3 linked regions of the Aliamphritea ceti genome follow. The main gene of each other region encodes a partner of the protein of the gene in region 2 in a complex. Links are inferred from orthologs where the notes say so. Each region holds a gene or a part of one and is shown on either strand. Other genes may lie near its edges.

The links. Proteins that work in one complex are often made in the same cells at the same time.
Region 1: the proteins of OCU49_RS13085 (region 2) and holA are in contact, whole or in part, in a cryo-EM structure (PDB 8GIZ), measured with the Escherichia coli proteins. The link is inferred for Aliamphritea ceti from one-to-one orthologs.
Region 3: the proteins of OCU49_RS13085 (region 2) and dnaX are in contact, whole or in part, in a cryo-EM structure (PDB 8GIZ), measured with the Escherichia coli proteins. The link is inferred for Aliamphritea ceti from one-to-one orthologs.

The regions. Positions count from the first base shown.
Region 1 is NZ_AP025282.1:1,088,395-1,093,080, reverse strand. Bases 872-3,865 are described here. They hold holA (DNA polymerase III subunit delta), read left to right. Parts: upstream 872-1,852; coding sequence 1,853-2,878; downstream 2,879-3,865. Other genes in these bases: OCU49_RS04955 (efflux RND transporter permease subunit), read right to left, coding at 3,124-3,865; OCU49_RS04965 (LPS-assembly lipoprotein LptE), read left to right, coding at 1,322-1,846; leuS (leucine--tRNA ligase), read left to right, coding at 872-1,298. In the rest of the region: more of leuS, read left to right, coding at 1-871; more of OCU49_RS04955, read right to left, coding at 3,866-4,686. UniProt on the Escherichia coli protein: Part of the beta sliding clamp loading complex, which hydrolyzes ATP to load the beta clamp onto primed DNA to form the DNA replication pre-initiation complex.
Region 2 is NZ_AP025282.1:2,842,652-2,846,324, forward strand. What follows is about bases 876-3,673. They hold OCU49_RS13085 (DNA polymerase III subunit delta'), read right to left. Parts: upstream 2,881-3,673; coding sequence 1,870-2,880; downstream 876-1,869. Other genes in these bases: OCU49_RS13075 (TatD family hydrolase), read right to left, coding at 876-1,283; OCU49_RS13080 (PilZ domain-containing protein), read right to left, coding at 1,403-1,753; tmk (dTMP kinase), read right to left, coding at 2,905-3,549; mltG (endolytic transglycosylase MltG), read right to left, coding at 3,562-3,673. Also shown: OCU49_RS13070 (LysR family transcriptional regulator), read left to right, coding at 1-468; more of OCU49_RS13075, read right to left, coding at 507-875. UniProt on the Escherichia coli protein: Part of the beta sliding clamp loading complex, which hydrolyzes ATP to load the beta clamp onto primed DNA to form the DNA replication pre-initiation complex.
Region 3 is NZ_AP025282.1:1,466,737-1,471,377, forward strand. What follows is about bases 872-3,820. They hold dnaX (DNA polymerase III subunit gamma/tau), read left to right. Parts: upstream 872-1,200; coding sequence 1,201-3,441; downstream 3,442-3,820. Other genes in these bases: OCU49_RS06745 (sensor domain-containing diguanylate cyclase), read left to right, coding at 872-954; OCU49_RS06755 (YbaB/EbfC family nucleoid-associated protein), read left to right, coding at 3,515-3,820. Also shown: more of OCU49_RS06745, read left to right, coding at 1-871; more of OCU49_RS06755, read left to right, coding at 3,821-3,841; recombination mediator RecR, read left to right, coding at 3,851-4,450; rnd (ribonuclease D), read left to right, coding at 4,474-4,641. UniProt on the Escherichia coli protein: Part of the beta sliding clamp loading complex, which hydrolyzes ATP to load the beta clamp onto primed DNA to form the DNA replication pre-initiation complex.

The DNA.
Region 1 (4,686 bases), 1.8 Mb from region 2 along the record:
TTCCGGTTGTTAACTGTAAAAGCTGTGGCGCGGTGCCAGTACCAGAAGACCAGCTACCGGTTGTATTACCAACTGACGTTGAATTCGATGGCGTTGGCTCTCCGATCAAAAAGATGGACAGTTTCATTCAGACTACCTGCCCTAAATGTGGCGGAACTGCTGAGCGTGAAACCGATACTTTTGATACCTTCATGGAATCTTCCTGGTATTACGCGCGCTACGCCTGTCGTAACGCCGAAACCATGCTGAATCCGGAGCAAGCCAACTACTGGCTGCCGGTTAATCAGTATATCGGTGGTATCGAGCACGCAATTTTGCACCTGCTGTACTCACGCTTCTTCCATAAACTGATGCGTGATGAAGGCCTGGTAAACACCGACGAGCCATTCGAACGCCTGCTGTGTCAGGGTATGGTTCTGGCAGAAACCTACTTCCGTGAAGACGAAAAAGGTGCAAAAGACTGGATTTCTCCGCAAGACGTTAGCGTTGAGCGTGATGACAAAGGCCGTATTACTCAGGCACTGCATACAACTGACGGTTTACCGGTTGAATCTGCAGGTATGGGCAAAATGTCTAAATCCAAGAACAACGGTATCGATCCGCAAATGATGATCGATAAGTACGGTGCCGACACTGTACGTCTGTTCATGATGTTTGCTGCGCCACCGGAACAGTCTCTGGAATGGTCTGACTCTGGCGTTGAGGGAGCGCATCGTTTCATGCGCCGTCTGTGGAAGCTGGTCTTTGATCACTTGCAAACGCCAGGTGAAGCCGTTGCTTTAGATACTTCAGCACTGAACGAAGAACAGAAAGCGCTGCGCCTGAAAACCCATGAGACCATTAAGAAAGTCAGCGATGATATCGAACGTCGTCAGACCTTCAATACTGCAATCGCCGGTGTAATGGAACTGTGTAACGCTATCAGCAAATTTGTTGATGCCAGCGACCAGGGCCGGGCAGTAAGCCGTGAAGCTCTTTCAGCAGCAGTCAAACTGTTATCACCAATTACACCACACATCACTCATGAGTTGTGGAACAAGCTTGGCTATGCAGAAAGCCTGCTGGATTCCCCCTGGCCTGAGTTCGATGAAGCAGCAATGGTTCGCAGCAGCATTCAGATGGTTGTTCAGGTAAACGGTAAGGTACGCGCCAAGATCCAGGTTCCGGCTGACGCTGACGAAAGTATTGTCCTGCATACCGCACTTGCGGATGAGTCTGTACAGAAGCATATGGCAGACAAAACTATCCGTAAACAGATTGTCGTACCAAACAAACTGGTAAACATTGTTGTTGGTTAAACCGACCCAAAAAGGAATTAAGCATGACCAACCAGACCGCGCGGACTTTTTCGCTATATAAGTTTTTTGCGATTACCGTTCTGGCACTCTTTATGAGTGCCTGTGGTTTCCAGCTTAAAGGGATCATCAGTCTGGATGACTCCCTTAAACTGGCGGTTATCAACAAGACCGGGCAAAGCAGTTTCTCGGTGTTCCGGCCTCTGGAGCGTAACCTGCAGGCAAACGGCGTAAAGCTGGTTGGCAATATTAATGCTAATTACCAGATTAACCTGTTAGAAGAACGTCAGGAACGCCGTACATCAACTATCAGTTCCAGCAATGGTATTGATGAATATGAACTGCGTACCACCATTACTTTCGAAATTCTTGATCGTGATAACGAGATTGTCCTGGCGCCTCAGACTCTGAAACTGGAACGGACGTACGATTACAATCCGAACCAGCTAACGGCCAGCGATACTGAAGAATCACAGTTACGCACCGAAATGTCTGAACGTCTGGCCAGCCAGATCGTGCGGATATACAGCGCTATTAAACCGGCTCAGTAACATTTCATGAAGGCTAAGCCGGAACAACTTGCCAATCAACTCAAAGGCACGCCATTACCTGTATATCTGGTAACCGGTGACGAGCCCCTGCTGATTGAGGAAAGTTGCGATCTGCTTCGTAAGTATCTGGTTGATCAGGGTTTCACCGAGCGAGAAACCCTGCACGCTGATGCCAGCTTCAAATGGACCTATCTTCTGGAATGTGCAAATGCACTATCCCTTTTCGCTGAACGTAAAATCATCGAACTGCGCTTAGGTGGCAGCAAGCCAAACAAACAGGCCAGTGAAATTCTCCGTGAATATCTTGGCAACCCGGCACCGGACAACGTGTTGCTGATTATTGCCGATAAACTGGACGGTGCGGCACAAAAAAGCGCCTGGTTTAAAGCCATTGATAAAACCGGCATGATTGTTCAGATCTGGCCAGTTGAAGCCCAACAACTGCCCGGCTGGTTAAATAACCGCGCCAAACAGATTGGCCTGAATCTGGAGCGGGACGCCGTACAGCTACTCTGCGAACGGGTTGAAGGTAACTTGCTCGCGGCTAAGCAGGAACTGGATAAACTCAACCTGCTCTACCCCGGACAAACCCTCGATGCCGAACAGGTTATCGACAGTGTCTCCGACAGCTCCCGCTATGACATCTACGGTCTGGTTGATGCAGCTTTGCAGCAACAAACTGCCCGCTGCAATAAGATTATTCAGGTGTTACGCCAGGAAGGTACAGAAGCACCGGTAGCCCTCTGGGCCATCAGCCGGGAAGTTCGTACTCTTCTGACCGTCCAGCAAGGCCTGTCACAGGGACAGCAATACGAAGCAATCTGTCAGAAAGAACGTATCTGGGGTAAGCGCAAAGGGCTGATCCAGGCTGCAGCGCGACGTATAGCACCACGCATTCTTCAACAAATGCTAAGTCAGTGCATGATCGTTGATCAGCAGATCAAAGGTGCCCCCGGCGATGCCTGGCTGACGCTGAACAGCATTGTATTACGCCTCAGCGGTATCGAACTGGGCCTCGCAGAGATCCAGTAAATTCTCTTCAGCCCCACAGGCAAACAAAGCTTCCCTAATTACAATTAACTCGATTAAAAACACACTTAGTACACACTTCTCCTGTTCATTTTCCAGCAATATTTAAAGCATGAAAACAATCAGTTAAAAGACTGTTTGAAAATTAACCTTAAGTATTAAACAGGCGCAGAATGGCCGGTGAGAAGAGTTATAAAAAGGTTATACACAGAGTTATAGCTATGTTTCTGTGTATAACCTTAAATGCATCAGGCTGCAGGTGATTCCACAACGTCAGGTGTCTGATCATTTGTTTCTGCTTTAGCCTTACGGCGAAACAGCTTTCTGTCTCCCAACACCAACAAACAAGGTGTCAAAAACAGTGTCAGCACAGTTGCAAACGACAAGCCCCCAGCAATAGCACTGGAAAGCTGCGTCCACCACTGAGTAGAGGGAGCACCGAAACTGATCTCCCGGTTGATCAGGTCTATATTCATTGCCAGCACCATTGGCATTAGCCCCAGCACAGTGGTTACCGCAGTCAGAATAACCGGGCGCAAACGCAAGCTGCCGGTATGCAACGCTGCATCATAAGGCGAATAGCCATGCCGACGCAGATCGTTATAACAGTCAATTAAGACGATATTGTTATTCACAACGATACCGGCAAGCGCAATTATTCCCACGCCGACCATCACAATGCCAAATGGCTGCCCCGTAACCATCAGTCCTATCAAAACACCTGCTGTGGAAAAAACAATGGCCGACAACACCAGTCCAGCCTGATACAGGCTGTTAAACTGGGTTACCAGAATCAGAGCCATCAGGAATAATGCTGTACTGAAGGCACTTACCAGGAACTCACCGGTTTCCTTCTGTTGCTCATCCTCGCCTTTGAAGGTCAGGCGGATCTGTGGATCGAAATCATGCTTCGCTAAACGCTCCTGCATAGCCACAACCAGATCATTTACTAACTTACCTTCAGCAGCGTCAGCCTGAACAGTAACTACTCTGCGACTATCTACCCGCTTCAGAGAACCGGTCTTCGGCGCAGGCTTAAGCGTCACGAAGTTGGACAAAGGCACCATGCCAAAATCGGTACTCAGCTGCATTTGCATCAGCTGATCCAGATTACGTTTCTCTTCCGGGAAGCGAATCATAATGTCCACTTCGTCATCAGAGGTTTCTGGCCGGTAATCGGTTACTTTAATACCGTTGGTAATCAGACGGACCGCCTGTCCTACTAAGGCAATACTGGCACCGTAGCGACCTGCCTCTTCACGGTTTACTTCAATACGCCATTCAATGCCCGGCATTGGCCGGTCATCTTCAACCGCCGTAAAGCCACCTATGTCTTCCATCATCTGACGAATATCAGCCACTGCCTGATAAATCACATCGCTGTCGTAACCGCTGACCAGCAATTTAACCGGCTTACCGGAATTTGGCCCGCTTTCGCCTTTACGGGTTTCAATGATTACACCAGGTAAGTCTGCTGTACGGGCTTCCATATCAGCCAGAATATCTGCCGCTTTAGGACGTTTATCCCAGTCTTCCAACTGGAACTGAATGATACCGATAACATCTTCCGCGACATCGTTAGAAGGCTGATTGAAGCTGCGGGCATAAATAGATTTATAACCGGGCACATCAATAACCCTGGCTTCGACCTCCTGCAGCAGAGTATCTTTTTCTTTAACTGACAGATCACCACGGGCATGCAGGTTCAGCAAGACTAGCTCAGGTTCAACGTCCGGAAAAAACTCAACGCCCTTACCGAACACACCATAAGCAACATAACTGCTGCTAACAGCAATCAGAGCAACAATCAG
Region 2 (3,673 bases):
TTAAGCGCAAACCTGCACACCGAGTTACTGTGGGAAGAATCTATGCAGCTGATCACGCCAGCCACTGGTATGGCAATTAATCAGCAATATCCAGCCGTACTGAAGCCAGATATTACACTTAAAACAGCGCTCAGCCTGCCGCAGATACTACCGAACCGACCGCATGGATTGCGCGCTATGCTGGAGCGTGAAGCATTTCGTCATAACCTGAACCTGAATACGGTAATAGAGGCGGAATCAATGCAGATTCAAATCGAATTGGTAAGGCGTGGCCTGGGATACACCGTCATGCCAGAGGGTGTGAACTTACCGGAAGACATTCGCAGCCTGGCAATCAAGCAACCTGGTGTACAACAACCCGGCTTACAACGACAGTGCCTGCTGGCCTGGTCAAAAGATCAGGCCCTCAGCAACGCTGGCAAGGCCATGCAACACATACTGCAACAACATATCAGCTCACAGCCATAGAGATTACAGAATCAGCAAAGCTGACCAATATCTGATGATCAGTCAGCTGCCCGATTGAACAACCGGTAAAAGTTTTCTGTTGTAATACGTGCCACATCCTCGACCCGCAGGCCTTTGATGTCTGCAATACACTGTGCAACTTCTGCCACATAACCCGGCTCGTTTTGCTTGCCACGAAAAGGCACTGGTGCCAGATAAGGTGAATCCGTTTCAATCAACATTTTATCCAGCGGTGTCTGCTTAACAACTTCGCGTAACTCAGCAGCATTTTTAAATGTAACAATGCCAGAGAATGACAACAGATAGTTCATATCCAGAGCCTGACGACCCATATCCCAACTTTCAGTAAAGCAATGTAAAACGCCACCCACTTCGAAGTCTGCATGATGCTTGAGAATATCCAGCGTATCCTGGCGTGCATCACGGGTATGCACGATGACCGGCAGTTTAGTCAGCTTTGCAGCCTCGAGATGATTGATAAAACTCTGCTGCTGAATATCAACAGTATCCTGCTGATAAAAGTAATCCAGCCCGGTCTCGCCCAGTGCAACAATTTTTGGTAACGCTGCCTGTTCCAGCAATGCTTCCACAGTTACCGGGGCCTCAAAAGTATTCAGAGGGTGCACACCGACCGATGCGTATACCTGATCCAGATCGGCAATCAGATGATACATAGGTGCAAAGTTTTGCATATCAACACAAACGCACAACATTTTACTGACCTGACGCTCAGCAGCAGTCGTAAGAACACGGGAGAGCGTATCGCCAGAGGCGTAATCCAGCTTATCTAAATGGCAATGGGAATCTACAAACATCGGACCTGATCACAACACAGTAAAATTGCCGGCATTGTAAGGGAAAAGCCACTAAAAGTAAGCAGTGAATACTGCTTTAGGGAAACAGGCGCACAGCCTGAGCACTGTGCGAAAGCAGATTACATAGTATCAGTACGTCGACCGGAATTCAGCGCACCGGTAAGATAAGTTTCGATCTTTCGTACAAGAGTTGCATCTTCCTGGGAAAGTTGAATACCAATACCAGGAATCCGTCCACCCTGCGCTGCCCGCGGAGTAACCCAGACAACTTTTCCTGTTACAGGGATCTTGTCATCTTCTTCCATCAGGGACAGCAGCATAAAAACTTCTTCGCCCAGCTGATAGGTGCGCGGCGTTGGAATAAACAACCCACCATTCTGAATGAATGGCATAAAAGCCTTATACAAATCCTCTTTGGTGTTAATACCTAATGACAATATGCCATGGCTCATACGAGGAATTACTGACATCTGGCCGAAGCCTCCCTGAACTTAAGTCTTATCCGGTTGCAACCCAGACTGGTGCTAAAAATTCACACTCAGTCATCGTAATCACAGCTTACTGCATTGATTACTAATATTAAAGATCAACGCAGTCCCTGCCAGCCATGAAGTAATTTCTCCAGTAACAGCTGCTTATTAGGATTCAATCTGAACATAACAAGTTTTCGTGCTTCGTGAATCTCATCTGCGAATGCAAATAAACGCTGAGGATCAGCCCGACGGGAAACCGCCAGCAGCATATTCTGGACATCTTTATGACGTAGCAATTCAGTATCTTCCTGACCTGCAGCCAGACGGGCAATATCATTCACCAGACCATACAGCCAACCCAGAATCAGATCCAGATCTTCCTTATGAAGCGTCTGCGCAACGTCCAGTGCACTGCGACGGTTTTTAAGAATATCCGCCAGCCCTGCCAGTACCTTACTGCGTAAACCCAGATAGTCCTGCTGCTTATAAGCCAACGCCTGTAAAGGAGAGTTATGAGCAATACGTAATAACTGCTCAGCATCCTGGCTGTCCATGGTTAGCTGTGTTGCCAGCCACTGCGTCGCCATCTCCCCATCCGGCGCCACACAGTCAACTCGCTGACAACGACTTTTAATCGTTGGCATAACCTGACCAGAACGATGGGTAATCAATAATAAAACCGTATCTTTACCAGGCTCTTCAAGCATTTTAAGCAATGCATTGGCTGCATTAACGTTCATGCTCTCAGCAGGGTCAATAATAACTACCCGATAACCGCCCTGTTGCGCAGTTGAATAAATAAACTCTGTAAGCTCACGAACCTGATCGACCTTAATTGGCTTACCCGGCTCATCAGGCTGCAAATGATATAAGTCAGGATGACCACTACTCTGAGCCAGCTCACAACTGCGACAGTGCCCACAGGCAGCATCATCTTTAGGCGACTTACATAGCAGATAATTAGCCGTCGCCAGTGCGAAGCAAGCCTTGCCAATCCCTTTCGGACCATTAATCATTAAGGCATGAGGCAAGCGCCCCTGACGCTTAAGATCACACAAATACTGCCAGCGCTCTTTAAGCCAGGGTAATACCACCGGATGATCTTGCCAGAGCTCGTCACTCATCTCGAATTCCTGTGAAACATTCTGTTAAGCCGAAAGGTGCCGTTTAAGAAAGCCTGCCATTACCTTTGCAATCTGCTCTTGCACTTCGACCAGCGTGACCGATGCATCAATAACAGCAAACCGTTCAGGCTGGTTTTTGGCCCGCTGCAGATAAGCTGCACGCACCCGCTCGAAAAAACCAATCTGCTCCTGCTCAAAGCGATCTAACGCACCACGCTTTGCAGCGCGCGCCAGGCCGATTTCAACAGGCACATCCAGCAACAGGGTCAGGTCCGGCTGTAAACCTTTCTGCACCCTTTGTTCTAAATCCAGAATCAGGGACTGATCAAGGCCGCGACCACCACCCTGATACGCAAAGGTGGCATCTGTAAAGCGATCACATAGCACCCATTGACCCGCCTGCAATGCGGGCTTAATGACTGCCTGCAAATGCTGGGCACGGGCAGCAAACACCATGAGCAACTCAGCATCATCGGCAACCGTTTCTTCCCGTGGTGCCAGGAGCATTTCACGAAGCTCTTCAGCCAAAGGTGTACCACCAGGCTCCCGGGTCAGCGCATAACTAACACCAGCATCAGCCAGTAACGACTCGATAAACGCCAGATTGGTCGATTTGCCAACACCTTCAGTTCCTTCCAGTGTAATGAAACAACCCTGAGGATTACTCATATATATCCTTACTTATTCCGGCGATGAACGGTATGCAGCTTTACGTTTAAGCTGATATTCGCGAACGGCTTTATTATGCTGCTTTAACGTTGCTGAAAACTGATGACTACCATCCCCTTTAGCA
Region 3 (4,641 bases), 1.4 Mb from region 2 along the record:
GTTATGAAAAATGTTATTCCCCGTTTGATTCCCGGCTGTGCGGGTAGTATCTCTATTATTAAGGCGTCCCGTAACCGGTTAGATGCTATTACAAGCTGGGGCGGTGAGTGGCCCGGTGCTGAGAGATTTGCGCCCAGCGAGTGCTGGTCGCTTCGTAAAGGTCATCAGCATCTGGCTTTGGAACATGGTATTCAAACTTACTGTCAGCACTGGGCTGAGTCTCTTGAGGGGAATCAGACGTTGTGCCTTCCTTTGATAGCGCAAGGTGAAACTGTAGGTATTTTACATTTTGTGCTTCCTGATGGAGAGGGTTTTGACCAAAGTCAGGGGCTCATGAATTCTATCGCGGAGCAGGCTGGTCTGACACTTGCTAACATCCAGTTACGGGATACGTTGCGTGAGCAGGCGATCCGGGATCCTCTGACGGGCTTGTATAACCGGCGCTACATGCTTGAAGCGCTGGATCAGGCACACAGTAGGGTAGAACGTACTAACACTGAAATCGCGGTTCTGATGGTCGATCTTGATCACTTTAAACGCTTTAATGATAACTTTGGGCATGATGCGGGTGATCATGTGCTTAAAGCTTTCTCGCAAATACTCAAAGAGTCGTCCCGTAATGAGGATATTGCGTGTCGTTACGGCGGTGAGGAGTTCTGTATTGTCTGTCCGTCGACGAACGAAACTCAGGCGTTAAAAGTCGCGACACGTATCATTAAAGGGATAAGTAAGCAGGAACTGACAATGAATCAGTTGTCACTGGGCAAGGTGACAACATCTATTGGTATTGCTGTTTATCCTGGTCATGCCAGCTCGATGGACGAGGTTGTGAAGCTGGCAGACGAAGCGTTATATATAGCTAAGCAAAACGGCCGTGACCGGGTTGAGGTGATTCAGTTAAGCGGCGTAGATACAAGTGTTAGTGACGAGATTGAAAAGCTGGAATGTTCATAGCTTGATTGTGCGCTAGCAGTATTAAGTAATAGGTTGTTTGCTATTACATCGTGCCAGGAAGGATTGCTTTGTGAACAGTCGATAAGCTGTCGTTGCCTGTTCTTCATCGTGCAAGATAAAATATTGCGGATTATTCCAAGGCTTAAGCTGGCACTGTTGGACGGTAATCGTTAGCATGTCAGCTTATTTATTTGTACTGCCTTAATTTAAGCCTTAACTGGCTTTCCGGATAAGAATCATCACATCATGAGTTATCAGGTTCTGGCGCGAAAATGGCGCCCTGCAACATTTCAGGAGATGGTTGGCCAGGAGCATGTGCTCAAAGCACTGGTTAATGCCCTCGATGATGATCGTTTGCATCATGCTTACTTGTTCACCGGAACACGGGGTGTGGGTAAAACATCGATAGCGCGTTTGTTTGCTAAGTCGCTTAACTGCGCTGAGGGTGTGTCTTCTACCCCGTGTGGTGAATGTGCGCCTTGCCGGGAAATCAGTGAAGGCCGTTTTGTTGACTTAATTGAGGTCGATGCGGCGTCCCGAACTAAAGTTGAAGATACCCGGGAACTGCTGGAAAACGTTCAGTACGCGCCAACACATGGCCGCTATAAAGTGTACCTGATTGATGAGGTGCACATGCTTTCGACTCACTCTTTCAACGCGTTGCTGAAAACGCTGGAAGAGCCACCTCCGCATGTTAAATTTCTGTTAGCAACGACTGATCCGCAAAAACTGCCGGTGACGATTCTGTCCCGTTGTCTTCAGTTTAATTTGAAGAACATGATTCCTGAGCGAATTGTGGATCATTTGCGTCATGTTTTAACGCAAGAGTCGATTAAATTTGAAGAGCCTGCATTATGGCTGTTAGCCCGTTCGGCTGATGGTTCAATGCGGGACGCTATGAGTCTTACTGATCAGGCCATTGCTTTTGGTGCTGGCGAGATCAATGAAGCTGATGCCCGGTCTATGCTGGGAACGATTGATCAGCGTTTGGTTTATCGCTTGCTGGATAGCCTGGTGGCTCAGGATGCCAAGGAAATGTTGGCAACTGTGAGTGATCTTGCGCAGTTCTCGCCGGATTATAATACTGTTTTAGGTGACCTGATTAGCTTGCTACATCGGGTTGCACTTGGGCAGGTGATGCCTGATGCTGTCGATAATGGCATGGGTGACCGTCAGCAGGTACTTGAGCTTGCGCAGCAACTGACCGCTGAAGATGTACAGCTGTATTATCAGGTAGCACTGTTAGGCAGAAAGGATCTGCCTTATGTTCCGGATGCACGTGAAGGTCTGGAAATGGTCTTATTGCGTATGCTGGCATTCCGTCCGGCATCAGCTCCGCCCCGCAGTGGCGATAAGCCTAAAGCTTTAGCCGCTGACTCTGCTGCTCAGTCAGGCTCAGGAACGGCTAACCTTGCACCTGCTTCTGATGCAGTTGCCAGTTCTGAAGAAGCTCCCTTAGTAAGCTCTCAGGTAAGTTCTGATACCAGCCCTGATAACAATTCGAATACATCGCCTGCCGTTGAGTCAGTTGCGCAGCCTGTATCTGTGCCAGTTGTTGCTGATGCCGGGCGAGCTGAGGTTGCAACAGCCGAAGTAGAACAAACTGAAGCTATTTCTGATGGGGTTGCTCAGAATGGACATCCACAGGATGTGCCTCAAGTTGCTGAGTCGGCTGTGGCTGAGCCTGTAGCGGCGGTTATTCAAAATTCCACGCCTGTAGCTGACGCGGTAGTGGCTGTGAGCGCCCAGGAAAGTGTGCAGCCTGCTGTTGAGGTAAGTGCTCAGCCGGTAGCTGAAATACCGGTCGTTCAGGCGGCTCCGGCGCAGAAAATCCCCGCGCATGATGTTCCTCCATGGGAAGAACCGCCAGCATATGATGAATCATACTTTTCAGGTGCGTCGCAGGAGGCGTCTGAACCGTCAAAAAAGTCTGAAGGGTTTAGTCAGCCATCGGCACCGATGGCGCAGAGGGCGTATGAGCCAGAAATCGCTGCAGTGCCTGCGGTTAATATGCCGCCTTCAAATATGGCGACAGACTATATAACTGAACCGACGGCTGAAACTGTTTCACCGCAATTATCTGAGCTGGATGTATCGCAGTGGGTGTTGCTGGTGGATGTGCTTGGCCTATCCGGGATGACCTATATGATTGCCGCGAACACCTCGCTGGAAACTGTCAGTGACGGAGTATTCAGATTCCACTATGCGGATGAGCAGAAAAATATTCTCAATGAGGTCCATACTGACCGTATATCTGCGGCGCTGAGCGATTATTTTAAAGAGTCGCTTCAGGTAGAATTTGAGTTAGGTATTTTTAGTCGGGAAACACCGAGTCTGTATCGTTCGCGGAAAAAGTCAGAGCGTTTGGTTCAGGCCGTTGCAGCGATTGAGACGGATGCTACAGTTCAGGCGATAATCCAGCGTTTTAACGGGCGAATCGATATTTCATCCGTTGAGCCAATTGATGCGCCGGTGACACTGCATTAGTTTGCAGATAAAAAAATTTCACTTAACCGGCACTGATAGTGTGGGTTACAGGTATTAGATATCGAGGTTAAAGATGATGAAAGGTGGTATGGGCAATCTGATGAAACAGGCCCAGAAAATGCAGGAAGAGCTGCAAAAAGCTCAGGAAGAAGTAGCTAAAGCTGAAGTTAATGGCGAGTCCGGCGCCGGTATGGTGAAAATCGTCATGAACGGTCGTCACGACGTGAAGCGCGTTGATATTGATGACAGCCTGATGGAAGAAGATAAAGAAATACTGGAAGACCTTATCGCAGCAGCGGTAAATGATGCTGTGCGTAAAGTTGAGTCTGCCAGCCAGGAACGGATGTCTAAGGTGACCGGTGGCATGGGTATGCCGCCAGGTTTTAATATGCCGTTCTAAGGGGCGATTATGTCATTCAGTCCGTTAATTCAGTCACTGGTTGAAGCTTTTCGCTGTTTACCCGGTGTCGGGCCTAAAACGGCTCAGCGTATGGCATTTCATATGCTTGAGCGTGACCGTGAAGGCGGTGTCAGGTTGTCAGAGACTTTACAGCTGGCAATCGAGAATGTTGGCCGCTGTAGCCGTTGCCGCACCTTGTCTGAGAACGAGCTCTGTGAAATTTGTGATGATTCCCGTCGCGATAGTTCAAAGCTTTGCGTACTTGAAACTCCGGTAGACGTACTAGCGGTTGAGCAGACTGGTGGCTTTAACGGCCTGTACTTTGTATTGATGGGGCATTTGTCTCCGATTGACGGTATAGGCCCGCAGGATCTTGGGCTGGATGTTCTGCTTCAGCAAATCGATGGCGCCGAAATAGAAGAAATTATTCTGGCAACAAATCCAACGGTTGAAGGCGAAGCGACTGCTCACTATATAGCTGAGCAGGTAAAAGATATGGGGATTAAAGTAACTCGCATTGCTCACGGTGTTCCTGTGGGGGGTGAACTTGAGTTCGTTGATGGTGGAACACTGGCGCATGCGCTGGCTGGTCGCCGTTCTCTTCTCTGATAAGTCTTGTGCAGGAAATTTATATGAATGCTGGAAGTTCAGCACCTTACGATCATCTCGCCTTAGAAAATGCTGCGAAAGAGCCTGTTTGGGTTAGATCTGATGAAGAGTTGGCAAGCTGTTGTCAGCATTGGCTAACGCTGCCGTTAATTGCTCTGGATACAGAATTCATCCGCGTAGATACTTTTTAT